3 regions of the Arthrobacter sp. FW306-05-C genome follow, and region 2 is predicted to be linked to each of the others. Evidence: riboswitches for the same ligand, from Rfam matches in the RefSeq annotation. Region 2 holds a riboswitch; each other region holds the start of a gene.

Region 1 (5,617 bases), 1.5 Mb from region 2:
AAGCACCTGCACCGGGAACTGCTCACCGCCGATGAGCTGGAGGCCGTGGTGCAAAAAGCCGCCGCCGAGGCTGCCCGGAAGGACAGCCCCGACGACGGCCGGCAGCGGTAAGGAAGAGCTAGACGATGTCCTGGCTCTTGGCGAACCGGGTGATGGCACGCTGCGTGCCGCGGTTGGCCAGGACCTGGATGATGGCGCTCACCGATGCCGAGATCAGCGCGAAGGTCAACGCCGAACGCAGGCTGGTGGGGACGTCCTCGTGCTTGCCGGTGGGCGGCTTCTGTCCCGTGGTCTTTTCCCAGATGGTGTTGACCAGCTTGGTGCCGGCCAGGCCTGCACCCAGGCTCACCCCGGTCCCGAGCAGCTTGATGAAAAGGTTCATTCCTATTACTCCTTGCGGGCGGAAAACGGACTGTCCCCAGCCTAGCCGCACACCCGCCAACCACCCGGCAAGAGTCGGAGCAAGGGCGTGGCAGGCAGGCGGAGCTTGCTGGACTGGCTAAGCAGCCGGGGGCTCTGTGCGGAACTTGATCAGCTTGTGCGTGCCGTCGCAGTACGGCTTGATGGCGGAGGCCCCGCACCGGCACAGGGCCACCGTCTTCCGGTCCCGCGGTACGGCACCGCCGGACGGGGTGACGAGCTCAAACTCACCGCGGACAATCAGGGGCCCGTCCGGGCAGACCACGATGGAGCTCGCGGCCGGGTCCTGCTCCGCATTTGCCCGCTCCACATTCACCTGTTCCAGGTCGGCTCCTGTTCCATGCTGTTCACGATTCATGCCTGCACCGCATCCATCCTTGTTGTTCCTGGTGTGCCCGGGACGCGTTTGTCCGGGACCCCTCTGCCCGGGACGCCCTGCAGCCTGCCCCCGTGGCGCCGCCGGAGCTCCGCCTCGGAGTGCGCCGCCGTCCTGATCCTGCTGCCCGCGTAGGGAACGCCGCCCCTCGACCTGAACCCGAGGGCCAGCCACACGCAGGTGGCCCGCTCAAGTGCCCACAGCGGAGCGAACCAGGCTGCCGAGGCGGGGAAGACGGCGGTACCGTTGTGCCGCCGTCGTCCAATCTCTGCAGCGGTGGTGATCGCCACGGCGAGCCCGCACAGGGTGGTTGCCCGCCCTTTGCCCGGAAGGAACAGCGCGGCTGCGGCTGCCGGGAACAGGGCAAGCTCGGCGGCCAGCCGCCGAGGCTGGGCGAAGCCGTCGTACGCCTGGCGCACCCGCTGGCGCAGGAAATGCCGCACGGTGGGCGGCCTGCGGGCCACGAACAGGTCCGCAAGTGTCCGCTCGCTCCCGCCTGCGGCCTTGATGGTCCTAATGAGTTCGAGGTTTTCGAACAGGACGCCGGCATAGCCGCCGGTGGCCAGCAGCGCGTCGCGGCGCACCCCCAGCGTTCCCGGGTAGTCGGCCGACCAAGCGCGGTTGAGCAGGGTCCGGGCCGTGTCCCAGCGGGCGTGCCATGGGAGGGGGGTGAAGTAGTTCTGCGGGCGTACCACGTGAGCGGATTCCAGGTGATGGACGACGGCGGCGAGGGCCTCGCGCGTATAGCGGACGTCGTCGTCCGCTACGACAAGGAACGGCGCACCCGGGGTGCGCACGCCGGTCATGACGCCTGCCACCTTGCCGTTACTGGCCTGCCCGTGAAGGGCAATGCTGTCCGGCGGGGTGTCCGGCCGGATGTGGCGGACCGCTGCGGGAAACGTGGCACGGTGCCGGTCGAAGAGGTCGGGGTCTGAGCCGTCCACCACGGTGACCGGGATCCAGCCCACCAGTTGGCGGAGGTAACCGGCCAACTCTGCCAGGCCCGAGTCCTCCGTCCAGCGCAGGGGAAGGATGTACTCCGCATCGGGGACCAAACGGGGACGCCCTTCCCTTGCCCCGGGAGTGACTGTCGCGGGCGCGGCTGTCACGCTGCCGCCGGCACGGCCGCCCGGAGCGATGTCTGCCCGGCTTCCCAGGACGACATCAGGTGCGCGGTAAGGCGGGTGTCGATGGCCATGACCGCCGTCGCCCCGAACAGGACATCGGCAAGCAGTTGCGGTTCGGCTTCCACCAGGCCGCCGGCGAGGTCCCGTCCCGCAATCTGTTCGTGCACGGCGTCGGCCTCCACGTGCTCGTCAAAGTAGTGCGTGATGTCAGGGCCGAAGCCGTGCCGGCGGAATCCGTTGCCGTAGAAGCGGTTGGGCTGCGAGGAGGTCATTTCGTAGATGGCGAGGTGCCCGGTGATGGCACCGCGGAGCCGGCGGTTCAGGCCGCAGAGCGACATGAGGTTGACGGAAGCCAGGGAGATTGCCGGGACCGTGTCCACGTAGGCGCCGTAGCTGTCATCCAGGCCCAGGCCTCGCATGGTCCGGGCGAACAGCGCGCTGTGCATCCGCTCAGGCCGGCCGCCGCCGTATTCGTCCGCCTGGATTTCCACCAGGGCCGCCTTCGGCCTGCCGCTGAGCCGCGGAATGGCCCAGGTGTGCGGGTCGGCTTCCTTCAGCTGGTACATGGATTTGTGGACCAGGAACTCCTTGAGCTGGTCCAGGGTGGCTTTCCGGGCCACGTAGCGGGACAGGCTGGGGCCGGTGTCCGTGGCGGCCAGGCCGAAGAGGACGTCGGCAACGGCGTCACTGGTCATGGCAATTCCGTCGGGCAGTTCGAAGTTTCCTGCCGCCTCCTTGGCGGCAGCGCGCAGTGCCGCTTCGAAGGGTTCCTCGATCAGCCGCCGGACCCTGATCAGCGCAGGCTCCCACTCCCAGCTGTCTGAAACGCCGTCCAGTCCGGAGTAATGGAGTTCGTAAAGGCAGAATAGTGCGAGTTGGATGTCCTCGTCGGCAATGATGTCGCCGGTTCCGGCCAGCTGCCGCACCATCAGGGAGTACAGCCCATCCAGGCCTGGCCCCGCGGCGTCCGGAGCCTGCGCCAGGACTTTGAACAGTGCGCTGCTGACGGGGCCTCTGGTTTCCGGGATTCTCATGGTGCTCCTTGGTCTGCCGCGCTGCTGACGGGAACGAACGCGGGGCCGACCATGGTGAGTCCCATGTGCCCGTACTCCTCGAAACCCGGGAGACAACATAGTAAGCATGATTACTAATAAAAGCTAAGCGCGCTTATTTCCATGCCTCGCGCCACCACGCACGGCCGGTCACATCCTGTCCGGTTGGCGCCCGCAGCCCTCAATCCAGCGCCGTTCGGTGTAAACTGGACCACGCCCGGATGGGCAAATCAAAAGCCTTACCCAAACCAAAAAGCAACACTAAAAACGACAGGGGAGCGCCGCCGTCGGGCATCCTGGCTAAAGCCGGGCACCGCAGGTGGGCGCTGAGAGTGCGGACAGCCGCAGACCCTCGAACCTGATCCGGTTAGTACCGGCGCAAGGGAGTCGAGTTCTCAAAGTGTCGCGGCTGCACGGCAACGGGCCGTCAGCCGGTCCACTTTCCCCTCCTGTTTCCCAGGAGGATCACATGAGCACTGCAGCAATCAAGAAGACCACCAGCAGGTCCTGGCGCGTCGTGGACATCGTGGTGGCCGCGCTGGTGGCCATCGCCGGCGGCGTCATCTTCTGGGCATGGGACCAAGGCGCGGCAGCACTGTCCGCCCCCATGAACGCGGCCTACCCGCCGCTCACCGGTCTGCTGGCCGGCGGATGGATGATTCCGGGCGTGCTGGGCATGCTCATCATCCGCAAGCCGGGCGCGGCGCTGTTCTGCGAGACCGTGGCCGCCACCGGAGAGCTGCTTATGGGCTCGCAGTACGGCGCCTCGGTCCTGTTCTCGGGGTTAATCCAGGGCCTGGGTGCGGAGATCATCTTCATCATCTTCGCCTACCGCAAGTTCAACCTGCCCGTCTCCCTGCTGGCAGGCGCCGCGGCCGGCTTCTTCTGCGGCCTGAATGACTCGTTCGCGCCGTGGGGCTGGAACATCGCCTACTCAGGTGCGGACAAGTTCGCCTACATCGTCCTCGCCACGATATCCGGCGCCGTCCTGGCCGGAGGCCTGTCCTGGCTCGCCACCCGCGGCCTGGCCCGCACCGGCGTATTGAGCTCCTTCGCGTCCCGCAGGGCTGCCACGGAGCCAGTCTTCTCCTGATGGCACCCTCCCAGGGCGCAGCCGGCGCCGTCCGCCCCGCGGCGGTCACTGCCCGCGGCTGGGGCTGGCGGCATGCCGGCAGGGCCAGGCCCGCCGTCCATGCCCTTGACCTGGACATCAGCCCCGGCGAGCGGGTGCTGCTGCTGGGCCCCTCGGGCGCCGGAAAGTCGACGCTCCTGCATGCGCTGGCCGGCGTACTGGGAGACATTGACGACGACGGCGAGGCGGGCGACGCCGACGAGTCGGGTTCGCTGCTGGTTGACGGCGCTGTGCCCCGCTCCCAGCGCGGCCGCGCCGGCCTGATGCAGCAGGACCCGGAGACGCAGGTGGTCCTGTCGCGGGTGGGGGACGATGTCGCGTTCGGAGCCGAGAACCTTGCCGTGCCGCGTGACGCCATCTGGGCGCGCGTGCACGAGGCGCTTGCCGACGTCGGACTGTCCCACCTCCCGCTGGACCACCCGACGTCGGCCCTGTCCGGCGGGCAAAAGCAGCGCCTGGCGCTGGCGGGGATCCTGGCCATGCGCCCGGGGCTGATCCTGCTGGATGAGCCCACCGCCAACCTGGACCCGGACGGGGTGCTGGAAGTCCGCGACGCCGTGGCGCGCTGCCTGGACAAGACCGGGGCCACCCTGGTGGTGGTGGAGCACCGGGTGTCGGTGTGGAAGGACCTGGTGGACCGGATCGTGGTCCTGCAGCCGGGCTCCGCCTCCGAGCCCGCCGTGCTGTTGGACGGGCCGCCGGACCGGGTACTCAGTGAGGCGCGCACCATGCTCGCCGCGGCGGGGGTGTGGGTTCCAGGCTACGTCCCGGCCACCCGTGCCCGGGCTGCGGTGCAGGCGCCGGGAACGGGGAATCTCCTGCTGGCGGCCGAACAGCTGGGTGTTTCCCGCGAACGACCCCGTCGCAAGGGCTTCCGGAAGATCCCGCCCGTCCCCGTCCAGGAAGGCGTGGCCGCGCAGGTCCGCGCCGGGCAAGCCCTGGCCATCACCGGTCCCAACGGCGCCGGCAAGTCGACCTTCGCGCTGACCCTTGCCGGCCTCCTGGAACCGGTCTCCGGGAAAGTCTCCGCCACCCTGGACCTCAGCCGGGGTGCGGGCATCGACCCGTTCCGGTGGAAGGCCGAGCAATTGATTTCCCGCGTAGGGACGGTGTTCCAGGAGCCTGAGCACCAGTTCGTGACCGGCAAAGTGCTGGATGAGCTGCGCTTTGGCCCCCGGCACCTGGGCCATGGCGAGGACCGGGTTGACGAGCTGCTGGAGCGGCTGCGGCTCACCCAGCTGGTGGATGCGAACCCGTACACGCTCTCCGGCGGTGAAAAGCGGCGGCTGTCCGTGGCCACCGTCCTTGCCGCCAGCCCCCGGGTCCTGGTCCTTGACGAGCCCACCTTCGGGCAGGATGCCAACACCTGGGCCGAGTTGGCCTCGTTCCTGTCCGAGCTGCTTGATGCCGGAACGGCGGTGGTTTCGGTGACCCATGATGCCGAATTCACCGAGGCGCTGGGCGGCGAGGAGCTGCGGATGGTGGCTGCGGAAACGGTGGCGCCATGAGG
Region 2 (5,617 bases):
TCGACGCAACACAGGCTGATGACGCGGAAAAGGCGCCCAAGGCTCCGGCCCGACGCACCCGCGCCCGGAAGAAGGTGGAGGCAGCGGAACCGCTGCCCACCTTCGCGGAGGAAGCCGGCCCCGCTGACGAGCGTGTCGCCGCCGACGGTGCCGGCGTTGACGCCTCCGCCGGGGCGTCGGCTGCCGTTGCTGCCGGCCCCGTTGTTGATGCTGCCGCCGCTGGCAGTCCCGCCGCCGCACCTGTTGCCGAACCAGCGGCAGACGTCGAAAGCAAACCGGTCCGCCGCCGTCGGGTAGCCACCCGCAAGGTTGCTTCCCCCGCCAGTGCCGAACCGGCACCTCCCGCAACCGAAGCCGTGGTTGAGGGATCAGCAGCACCTGAAGCCGCAGTTCAGGAAGCAGTGCAGGAGCCCGCGCCGACCGCGGAAACTGCCAAGCAGGCGCAGGAACCTGCCGCCGCCCAGGAGCCCGCGCCGGCCGCGGAATCCGCTGAACCGGCGCAGGAAACTCTGGCCGCGTCCAGCGGCGGAGAACCTGAAGCCGCCGCAAGCCCCTTCGCTTCCCTGTTCCTGGAACCCGCGTCGCCCACCTCCGTGCTCTTCCAGGCACCGGACCTCAGCACTGTGGTCCGTCCCGCAGCGCCCGTCGCCGAGGAGCCTGAGGAGGAAGAAACGGAAGACACGGACGATTCCTCCAGCCGCCGCCGGCGCCGCAGCCGTGGCCGCAGGGGCCGCAGCCGGATCGGCGACAGGGCTGAAGAGGACAACGAGGACGGCAGCGTTGACGCCGACGCCCAGGACGAAGCCGACGAGGACACGGCCGGGACGGTGGAGGACGGCGTGACCTCCCGCCGCCGCCGTCGCCGCCGCCGTGGGGACCAGGACCTTGAGCTTACGGGTGGCGGGGACGACGATCCCCCCAACACGGTCACGCGCGTGCGCGCCCCGCGCGCTGTGACCGAGGCGCCCGCCAGCAACCGCGTCACCAGCGTTAAGGGTTCCACCCGCCTGGAGGCCAAGAAACAGCGCCGCCGCGAATCCCGCGACACGGGCCGCCGCCGCACGGTCATTACCGAAGCCGAGTTCCTGGCCCGCCGGGAGTCCGTTGACCGGCAGATGATCGTTCGCCAGCGCGACGACAGAATCCAGATCGCGGTCCTCGAAGACGGCGTGCTGGCCGAGCATTTCGTATCCAAGACCCAGCAGGACTCGTTGATCGGCAACGTGTACCTGGGCAAGGTCCAGAACGTCCTGCCGTCCATGGAAGCGGCGTTCGTGGACATCGGCCGCGGCCGCAACGCGGTCCTGTACGCCGGCGAGGTCAACTGGGAAGCGGTGAACCTCGAGGGCAAGCAGCGCCGCATCGAAAACGCGCTGAAGTCCGGCGATACCGTCCTGGTCCAGGTCACCAAGGACCCCGTGGGCCACAAGGGTGCCCGCCTCACCAGCCAGATCTCGCTGCCCGGACGCTACCTGGTGTACGTGCCCGGCGGGTCCATGACCGGCATCTCCCGCAAGCTGCCCGACGTCGAACGGAACCGCCTCAAGCGCATCCTCAAAGACCGCCTGCCCGAGCACGCCGGCGTCATTGTCCGCACGGCCGCCGAGGGCGCTTCCGAGGAAGAGCTCACGCACGACATCAACAGGCTGCGGGCCCAGTGGGAAGGCATCGAAAGCCAGTCGGCCTCCACCAAGATCCTGGCCCCCGAACTGCTCTACGGCGAGCCGGACCTGACCATCAAGGTGGTCCGCGACGTCTTCAACGAGGACTTCTCCAAGCTCATCGTCTCGGGCGAGGAAGCCTGGGACACCATCGAGGCCTACGTAACCTACGTGGCCCCGGACCTGGTGGGCCGCCTCGAGAAGTGGACCAAGGACCAGGACATCTTCTCCGCTTGGCGCATCGACGAGCAGATCCACAAGGCCCTCGAACGGAAGGTCTTCCTTCCCTCGGGCGGCTCCCTGGTGATCGATCGCACCGAGGCCATGACCGTGGTGGACGTCAACACCGGCAAGTTCACCGGCAGCGGCGGCAACCTCGAGGAAACCGTCACCAAGAACAACCTCGAAGCTGCCGAGGAAGTGGTACGCCAGCTGCGGCTGCGCGACATCGGCGGCATTATCGTGATCGACTTCATCGACATGGTGCTCGAATCCAACCGCGACCTGGTGCTGCGCCGCCTGGTGGAATGCCTGGGCCGCGACCGGACCAAGCACCAGGTTGCCGAAGTGACCTCTCTCGGCCTGGTCCAGATGACCCGCAAGCGCATGGGCACCGGGCTCCTGGAAGTCTTCGGCGAGCAGTGCGAGGCCTGCGCCGGCCGCGGCGTGGTGACCCACGACGATCCCGTGGAGCACCGCCGGGCCAATGTCGTGGCCGCCGAGCACCACCACGTCCAGCGCAATGACAACCGGCCCGAAGCCCGGCCGGAAGCCCACCGCACCGAAAGCCAGCGGACCGACAACAACCAGCCGGGCGCACGTTCCGAACGAAAGCGGCGGCGCGGACGCAACGGCCAGCAGCCCGAGGCCGCTCCGGCTCCTGCCGTCCAGGTCCACACCGTCCACCCGGACCCTACGGACGCTGAGCGGCATGCCAAGGCAGAAGCAACCCGCCTTGCCCTGGCCAACATCGCCGCTGCTGCCCACGCCGCCCACCTGCACGACGAAGAGGTAGCGGCAACCCGGCAGGTGCCCGCCGCCCCGCCTGCGCCGGCTCCGGCGGAGGAGAAACACGACGCCGACGCCCCCACGCGTCCGGCGGCTGTCCTGACATTCGGTGGCGAGGAAGTCCCGCTTCCGTTCGTGGAGCATGCGGAGGAGCAGCAGCCCAAGCCGGCTCTCACCTTGGACCGGCTCGCTGAAGCGTTCGCCCACCTGGGCCAGCCGGCGTCGTCCGTGGAGGACGTTCCGGCGAGGACCGCGGAGGCGCCGCAGGCAGCCGAACCGTCCGCACCGGCACCGGCCACGCCGGAATCAGGGGCTGAAGCCGGGGGAGCGGAAGCCCGCACCGCGGTGGAAGTCCCAGGCGAAAAGGACTATTCGGACCACACGCTGGAACAGTCCCGGCAGCGCCGTCCGCGGCGCCACCGGGGTGCCAGCCGTGCGCAGGGTGCCGCCAACGAGACCGCCGTCCAGCACCACGAAAACGTCCAGTCGACTGCCGGAGGCCATTCGCACGCGGCCAAGGCCCCGGAAATGGATAAGGCACAGGCCACCGCCGAACCGGGCAAGGCGGCAGCGGAACCGATTATCCTCGGCGTCGGCGTCCCGGCTTCGGAGCTGTAAGCCGGAAGCCCCGGACAGGCAACAAAGACACATTCAGGAGTCCCCGCTTTGTGGACGGTTCCCCGGTGAATGACACGGGGAACAGTCCCAGGGCGGGGACTCCTGCGTGCGGCACCCACCCCTTTGCGGCAGGTGCTGTCACCTTTCCTGGGAATACGCCCCAGCGGCTAGGCTGGAAACCGACACGGGGTGCCGCGCAAAAGGCCGGCTGAGATCCACACCCGTTGAACCTGTCCGGCTAGTACCGGCGAAGGGATGTCTCTTGTCTTCAACCCTTTCCATGCCCCTGCCAGCTGCATTCGATGCACCCACTGCGTTGCCGGCAGGCCGTGACGTTCCACGCGTCCTCTCCATCGCGGGCTCGGACCCGTCAGGCGGAGCGGGCATCCAGGCAGACCTTAAGAGCATCGCCGCGCATGGCGGCTATGGCATGGCCGCCATCACCGCCCTCACAGCCCAGAACACCCAGGGCGTGCAGGCCGTGCACGTTCCTCCGGCCGCTTTCCTGGCCCAGCAGCTGGATGCCGTCAGCGACGACATCAACATCGACGCCGTCAAGATCGGCATGCTGGGTGACAGGGAAGTGATCCGCACTGTTCGCGGCTGGCTCGAAAAGGTGCGTCCCGACGTCGTGGTTCTCGATCCGGTGATGGTTGCCACCAGCGGCGACCGGCTGCTGAAGGAATCGGCGGAAGCGGCACTTCGGGAACTGCTGCCCCTTGCCCACCTCATCACCCCCAACCTGCCCGAGCTTGCCATGCTGATGGGCGCTGCCCCCGCGGAGAGCTGGGATGAGGCGCTGGCGCAGGGCAGGCGCCTGGCCGATGCCACCGGGGCCACAATCCTGGTCAAGGGCGGGCACCTGGCGGGGGAGCGCTGTCCGGACGCTCTGGTCAACACCGCGGGCCTGCTCGGGGAGGAGATAGTGGAAGTCCCGGGACCCCGTATTGCCACCCGCAACAGCCACGGCACGGGATGCTCCCTTTCCTCCGCAATGGCAACCGTGCAGGCACGCCTGGGAGACTGGGAAGCAACACTGCGGACCGTCAAGCCCTGGCTGGCCGGCGCCCTCGAGAACTCGGACCAGCTGTCAGTGGGCCGGGGGAACGGGCCAGTGCACCACTTCCACCATCTGCGGCCGGCACTGCAGGAAGGCGGCTTCGCGGCCCGGCTATGGACTGAAGCCCAACAGGACCTCGACGACATCTACGCGCTTGACTTCATCCGCGGCCTGGCCGCGGGAGACCTGGCCGAGAAGGACTTCGCCTACTACCTGGCCCAGGACGCCCTTTACCTCAACGGGTACTCCCGCGTTCTGGCCCGCACCAGCGCCCTGGCCCCCTCGGAGGCCGAACAGTTGTTCTGGGCAGGATCGGCCCAGAATTGCCTCGAAGTGGAAACGGAACTCCACCGCTCCTGGCTCAGCACCCGGCCGGTCCAGGGCGGCCTGGGCCCCGTCACCAAGGCCTACGTTGACCACCTCACAGCAGCATCGGCGTCGGGCAGCTACGCAGTCCTGGCGGCAGCCGTCCTGCCCTGCTTCTGGCTCTACGCCGAGGTGGGCAGGAAGCTGCACGCCCAGTTCCTTTCCAGCGGTGAGCCTGAAGGGCACGCCTACGCGGCGTGGCTGCGCACCTACGCCGACGAGGGCTTCGCCGAAGCCACCCGCCGGGCCATCGCCATCGTGGATGGGGCGGGGCGGAAAGCGTCGGACCATGAAAGAGCAGCGATGGTCACCGCGTTCAAGCAGTCCTGCCGCCTGGAAGTGGAGTTCTTCGACGCGCCGAGACTTCATTCCTGACCGCTGCCGGCAGCGCCGCCGCTATGATGGAGTGGCATGGTTGCGGTGCTGCCCGCCGGGTTTGTGGTTACTACCACAGCGGGGCCGCCGGAACCAGCCTCATTTGCGGCCGTGGACGGATTTAGCGTATTCTGGATCTTCGGTGCTTACGCCAACACTTGGGTTATGACCCTGGGGCATTCTGCTGTGTATAACAAGCGGACTGCTCCACCGGGACGGCTCACGGATTTCCCCGGGGAATCCACGGCGTTGAGGCACAGCGGGATCCCAGCCAATTTCCGAGCCGGGTGCCGCACGCAAATTTTGTAATAAACGTCGAGAGAAGTGAGTTCCCAAGTGGTGTACGCGATTGTCCGCGCAGGCGGCCGCCAAGAGAAGGTTTCCGTTGGAGACTTCGTTACCCTGAACCGCGTCGCCGGTGGAGCCGGCAGCACCATCGAGCTGCCCGCACTGCTCCTGGTTGACGGTGACAAAGTCACCTCCGCCGCCGCTGACCTGGCCAAGGTAACTGTTACGGCTGAAATCCTCC
Region 3 (5,617 bases), 440 kb from region 2:
TTTGGGCAATGGCGCTGCCTGCTCAACGGGCCGGCCAAAGCTGGCCGCTCCGGAGCACGCTCAGGCGCGCAAGCGATTCCAGTGGAAGCCGATCGCGGGCTATCTAAATGCTGGCACTGGTGACCAACGGGTAAATCTCAAGATCGCGTAGGGGCGGGCTTGTTGGTTTCAAATCGAGGAAATCAACGACCGGGCATCCAGTTCTACCCTTCAAGTCTAGCCGCATGGGCGTGGAAACACGGTTTCCTCCCGCCCGGGGCGTTCCGCCGGCCCTTTAGGAGACGAGTTCGAAGTGGATCTCCCGCGTGGTGATGTCTGAGGACACCAGCCGGACCCGGACCTTGGTGCCGGACTCCAGCTCGCCGGCGCAGCGCGCCGTCACTGCGGGTTCGGCAATCTGGATGATCCCGGAGCTGCCGTTGCCGTACTTGCCGTTTTTCCCGTTGCCGTTACTGTTCCCGTTCTGCGGCTTGGACCCGGAGATCACGATCGCGTCGAACTCCTGCCCGATGTGGTTCAGCAGCAGGGCCGCCTCCACGGTATCCAGGGCCAGGCGTTCCATCCGTGACGCCAGTTGGTCCGAGCCTGCCATGATGCCCGGCAGCAGCGGCAGGGCCTCCCGCGCCCAGCCGGGAACATCGCCGCCGTTGCTCAGGGCCTCGCAGATGACCAGCACGAAGCGGTCCACTAACCGGCGCAGCGGCGCGGTGGTGTGGGCATAGGCAGCGCCGATGGCGGACTGGATCCCATCCTCGGGGACGGTCCCGTCGAAGGCGGTGTAGGAGGCTCCGCGGAACAGCATGCCTGCCGAATGCATGATGGCCAGCTGCCGCGGATCGGTGGGGTCCAGGGACCGCAGATACTCGCCATAGCTGACTTCGCCGTCCCATGGCCTGCCCAGCACCTCGGTCTGCAGGCGAAAATGCTTCAGGGACCGTTCGTCCGGGGCCGGCATGGTGCGCAGGATGCCCACCTTGCCCTCCAGCATGAGCTGCGCCGCCGCCATCCCGGTCATCAGCGAAATCTGCGCGTTCCAGTCCTCCACCGGAAGCTGTGGAACAGCGTCAATCCGGTAGCCGCCGTCGGGCAGCTGGACAATCTCCTGCTCAGGCATGTTCAGGCTTGCACCTTCACGCGCCCGTTCCAGTGCCACCCGCTTCAGGCCCACCTCACGGAGCAGCTGGAGCACGGGCGGGGCGGTCCCGGCGTCGAGGGCTGCCTGGGCGCCCCGGTAGCTGAGCTTGTCGCGGCTGCGGACCCGCGCGCGACGGACGCTGACCGTCAGTACGGTTGCTTCGCCGTCGAGCGTGAAATCCCAGACGAAGGCCGAACACTCCTGGCCGGGCAGCAGGCTCCCGGCCCCTTCGCTGATGATCTCCGGGTGAAGCGGGATCCGGCCGTCAGGAGCGTAGAACGTCTGTCCGCGCCGCCGCGTCTCCGCGTCCAGGGGGCCTCCCGGCGCAACGAAGGCTGGAACATCGGCGATCGCGTACATCACGCGGTAGCCATCCCCGTCCAATTCAATGAACACTGCCTGGTCCAGGTCCGTGGTGGACGCCGGGTCGATGGTGACAAACTCGACGGCGGTCAGGTCGTAGGACGGCAGCTGCAGCGCCGCAACGGCAGCCAGGGCGTCTTCCACGGCTTCGGCGGGATAAGGACCCGGAAGCTCAAGCTCCGTCCGCAGCAGGCCCAACGCCTCTTCCAAGGCGTTCTTATGGTCGTGGACGTTGGGAGCCAGCCGATGATGTGACACAAAATTCAGCGTAGCCCCAAGTTCCGCGATTAAGCAGGCTCAGGAACCGGCAGCGTCCAGCGCGTCGAGGAGGGAGGCAGCAGCGGCGGCGGGATCAGGGGCTTCGGTGATGGCCCGGACCACCACGATCCTGCGCGCACCCGCCTCCGCCACATGGCGGACGTTGCCGTGGTCGATGCCGCCGATGGCAAACCAGGGCACCGGGTCCGCAGCCTGCCGTGACGCCTCGGCCGCGTACTTGACCAGTTCGGGACCGACGGCGGCCCTGCCGGGTTTGGTGGGCGTAGCCCAGACGGGGCCCACGCAGAAGTAGTCCAGCCCGGACGGTGCGGCAGTTGCGGCAAGGGCGGCATCCACCTGTTCGGGTGTATGGCTGGAGAGTCCGATGGCGGCGTTGCCGTCGACCAGCGTGCGTGCGGCCGCCAGCGGCAGGTCCTTCTGGCCGATATGGAACACCGGGGCCCCGGAAAGCACAGCGATGTCGGCGCGGTCGTTGACCGCCCACAGCTTGCCGTGCCGCACCGCCACTTCCTTCAGCACAGCCAAAAGGTCCAGTTCCTCGGCTGCCTCGATGGTCTTGTCGCGCAGCTGAATGATGTCCACGCCGCCGGCAAATGCCGCGTCCACGAACTCCGCAAAATCGCCGCGGTCCCGCCGTGCATCGGTGCAGAGATACAGGCGGGCAGCCTTGAGGGCCTCGCTGTCGCGGGCGTTGACAACCTCGGCATTGGCAACTCCGCCGGCCGGAGCGTGGGAACCTGCGGGAAGGGAAGGGGTGGTCGCATTCATGCCTGCAAGCCTAATTCCTCTAAACTGGGGAGGTACTGCGGGAGCCCGCGGCAGCTGTCACAAAGCGCCGGGCTGAGAGGGCGTCAGAGCCGACCGCTTGACCTGATCCGGTTAATGCCGGCGTAGGGAAGGAACCCAGATGCGTACCCCCGGCACCACCCAGCCCTCGTCCGTTGATGCGTCCATTCCCTCCACCCTTCGTGCCGACGTCGCCGTCATTGGCGGGGGAGTGGTGGGACACGGTATCGCCTGGGAAGTGCAGCGTTCCGGACGCTCCGTCGTCCTCATTGACGACGCGCCAGGTTCCGGCGCGAGCTGGGCTGCCGCCGGCATGCTGGCCCCCGTGAGCGAACTGCACTACCAGGAGGAGGACCTCCTGGAACTCATGCTGGAGGCATCGTCACGGTGGCCGGCATTCGCGGCCGCCGTCGCCGATGCATCGGGCACGGATTCCGGATACCTCACGACGCCGACACTCGCCGTGGGTGCCGACGCCGCCGACCGCCGCGCCCTGATGGACCTGCGCACAGTTCAACAGGCGAGCGGGCTGTCCGTGGAACCCTTGACCGTCCGGGAGGCCCGCAAACGCGAACCCCTCCTCAGCCCCGCCATCGCCTGCGCCCTCGATACCCCGGGGGACCACCAGGTGGATCCCCGCCGGCTGGTGGCGGCCCTGCGGCTGGCACTGGCCGGCGGCGTCCGCGAAACGCACCACCTGGCCGTGGCAGGGGCAGTGGACGGTTACGCAGTGCCGGAGCGGGCAAGCGGGCTGTTGTGGGAGGACGGCATCGTTACGGGGGTTCGGCTCGCCGGTGGCGGCACCGTCCTGGCAGCGGAAACCGTGGTGGCCAACGGGCTGCAGGCGGGGGCGCTCGCGGACCTCCCCCATGGCCTCGAGCTGCCCCTGCGTCCCGTCCACGGGGACATCCTCCGGCTTGCGGTGCCCGGCCACCTCCAGCCCCTGGTGACCGCAACGGTGCGGGGACTGGTGCACGGAGTTCCGGTGTACATCGTTCCGCGCCGGGACGGGACCGTGGTGATCGGAGCCACCCAGCGCGAGGACGCCCTGTCCGACGCCGTCAGTGCCGGCGGCGTCTACCAGCTGCTGCGCGATGCCCAGGCGCTGGTGCCCGCGGTCGCCGAGCTCGAACTTCTGGAGTGCACCGCCCGGGCCCGCCCGGGAACCCCGGACAATGCGCCGCTGCTGGGAAGGGTGCCGGTGGACCTGGCCTTAAGAAGCGAAGGGTCCGCAACGGAAGCCGGTTACGTTCCGGGGCTCATCATCGCCACCGGTTTTTTCCGGCACGGCGTCCTGCTCACACCCGCTGCAGCAGCGATCTGCACGGATCTGCTCGACGGAAAAGCCGACCCCCGCTGGGTCCCCTTCCGCCCGGGCCGGTTCTCCGGCCTGGGAACGGCCACCCACGGCCTCCACGACAATGGCACCCACACCAAGGAAACAGCGTGAACATCACCCTCAACGGAAACCCGCACACGGTGGCCGACGGCGCCTCCATCACCACACTCGTCAGCCAGGTCACCGGACGCCCGCTGGCTGACAACGGGCAGGCGACGGACGGCGGGAAGCTGGGCGTCGCCGTCGCCCATAACGCCCAGGTGGTGCCGCGCAGCCAATGGTTCGCCACGGCGCTCGCCGAGGGCGACGACATCGAACTCGTTACAGCAGTACAGGGAGGCTGACGCCATGACCGAAACCAGCACCATCAACCCCGCCGGAAACCCCGGTGCCGGCGACGCCCTGGTGATTGACGGCGTCGCCCTGGAATCCCGCCTCATTATGGGCACCGGCGGGGCGCCCAGCCTGGATGGCCTGGGCGCAGCACTCCTGGCCTCCGGCACCGCCCTGACCACCGTGGCCATGCGGCGCTACTCACCCGCCGAAACCGGCTCGCTGTTCCAGCTGCTGGTGGACCACGGGATCCGGGTGCTGCCCAACACCGCCGGCTGCTTCACCGCCAGGGATGCTGTGCTCACAGCGGAACTCGCGCGGGAAGCCCTGGAAACGGACTGGGTGAAGCTCGAGGTCATCGCCGACGAGCAGACCCTCCTGCCGGACGCCGTGGAGCTCGTGGAAGCCACGGAGCAGCTGGTGAACCGAGGCTTCAAGGTGTTCGCCTACACCAACGATGACCCCGTACTTGCGCTGCGGCTCGAAAACCTCGGCGCCGCCGCCGTGATGCCCCTGGGCGCCCCTATCGGCACCGGCCTGGGGATCCTGAACCCGCACAACATCGAGCTCATCGTTTCGCGTGCGTCGGTTCCGGTGGTCCTGGATGCAGGCATCGGTACGGCGTCGGACGCCGCCCTTGCCATGGAGCTGGGCTGTGACGCCGTACTGCTGGCCACTGCCGTGACGCGGGCGCAGAACCCCGCCCTTATGGGCGAGGCGTTCAAACACGCCGTGATCGCCGGCAGGATGGCCCGGGCGGCCGGGCGCATCCCCCGCAGGGAGCATGCCCTCGCCTCGTCGGCAATGGAGGGCCGGGCGGAGTTCCTCTGACCGCGGACCTTAAACAGCTGTGGCCACCACCCGGATGGGTGGTGGCCACAGGCCGTTTACGGATGCCTTAGCGCCGCAGGATGGCGGTCAGCCGCTCCATGTCGTGGCGGGTGCGGGTGCGGCCCAAATAGACCACAGCACCGATGGCGGCAGCAATGCCAAGGACCATGGGCAGGACCCAGGGGAGCCAGGTCAAGCCGGGCAGATAGCCGAAGCCGGCCGCCATGAGGATGATCCATGCCAGCGCCGCGACAGCCACGGCGATCCCCGCCGGCAGCACGGCGCCGTACTTGGCATGGCGCTTGTCATTGGCCCAGACAATGACACCGCCGGCGGCTGCAACCAGCACCACGATGGTCAACGAAAGCATGGATGCTCCCTTTCAGGCGCAGGCTAGAACTGGCCGAAGCCCACGCGGCGGACCTCTTCTGCCCCGATTTCCACGTACGCCAGGGCATTCCCCGGAACGATGATCAGGCGTCCCTTGTCATCCTTGAGGCGCAGCTCATTGCCTTCGCTGATGGCCTCGCCGACAACCTTGGCCACCGTCT

What was found. Region 2 has a riboswitch for thiamine pyrophosphate ahead of thiD (bifunctional hydroxymethylpyrimidine kinase/phosphomethylpyrimidine kinase). Riboswitches for the same ligand answer to the same signal wherever they lie in the genome.
Region 1: it holds a riboswitch for thiamine pyrophosphate, as region 2 does, so the genes downstream of both, LFT44_RS18695 (ECF transporter S component) here and thiD (bifunctional hydroxymethylpyrimidine kinase/phosphomethylpyrimidine kinase) in region 2, are expected to answer to the same signal.
Region 3: it holds a riboswitch for thiamine pyrophosphate, as region 2 does, so the genes downstream of both, thiO (glycine oxidase ThiO) here and thiD (bifunctional hydroxymethylpyrimidine kinase/phosphomethylpyrimidine kinase) in region 2, are expected to answer to the same signal.

The regions. Positions count from the first base shown of each region.
Region 1 covers NZ_CP084556.1:4,017,268-4,022,884, reverse strand. The annotation lists gene mnhG (monovalent cation/H(+) antiporter subunit G) at 1-111, shown strand, start outside; gene LFT44_RS18715 (DUF4235 domain-containing protein) at 119-382, opposite strand; gene LFT44_RS18710 (CDGSH iron-sulfur domain-containing protein) at 500-778, opposite strand; gene LFT44_RS18705 (glycosyltransferase) at 775-1,851, opposite strand; gene LFT44_RS18700 (iron-containing redox enzyme family protein) at 1,902-2,957, opposite strand; TPP riboswitch at 3,238-3,378, shown strand; gene LFT44_RS18695 (ECF transporter S component) at 3,445-4,068, shown strand; gene LFT44_RS18690 (ABC transporter ATP-binding protein) at 4,068-5,615, shown strand; gene LFT44_RS18685 (energy-coupling factor transporter transmembrane component T family protein) at 5,612-5,617, shown strand, end outside.
Region 2 covers NZ_CP084556.1:2,500,668-2,506,284, reverse strand. The annotation lists gene LFT44_RS11585 (Rne/Rng family ribonuclease) at 1-3,287, shown strand, start outside; TPP riboswitch at 3,463-3,560, shown strand; gene thiD (bifunctional hydroxymethylpyrimidine kinase/phosphomethylpyrimidine kinase) at 3,568-5,088, shown strand; gene rplU (50S ribosomal protein L21) at 5,425-5,617, shown strand, end outside.
Region 3 covers NZ_CP084556.1:2,936,768-2,942,384, reverse strand. The annotation lists gene LFT44_RS13585 (RNB domain-containing ribonuclease) at 275-1,756, opposite strand; gene thiE (thiamine phosphate synthase) at 1,796-2,545, opposite strand; TPP riboswitch at 2,573-2,691, shown strand; gene thiO (glycine oxidase ThiO) at 2,685-4,013, shown strand; gene thiS (sulfur carrier protein ThiS) at 4,010-4,246, shown strand; gene LFT44_RS13565 (thiazole synthase) at 4,251-5,066, shown strand; gene LFT44_RS13560 (hypothetical protein) at 5,134-5,436, opposite strand; gene LFT44_RS13555 (DUF3107 domain-containing protein) at 5,460-5,617, opposite strand, start outside.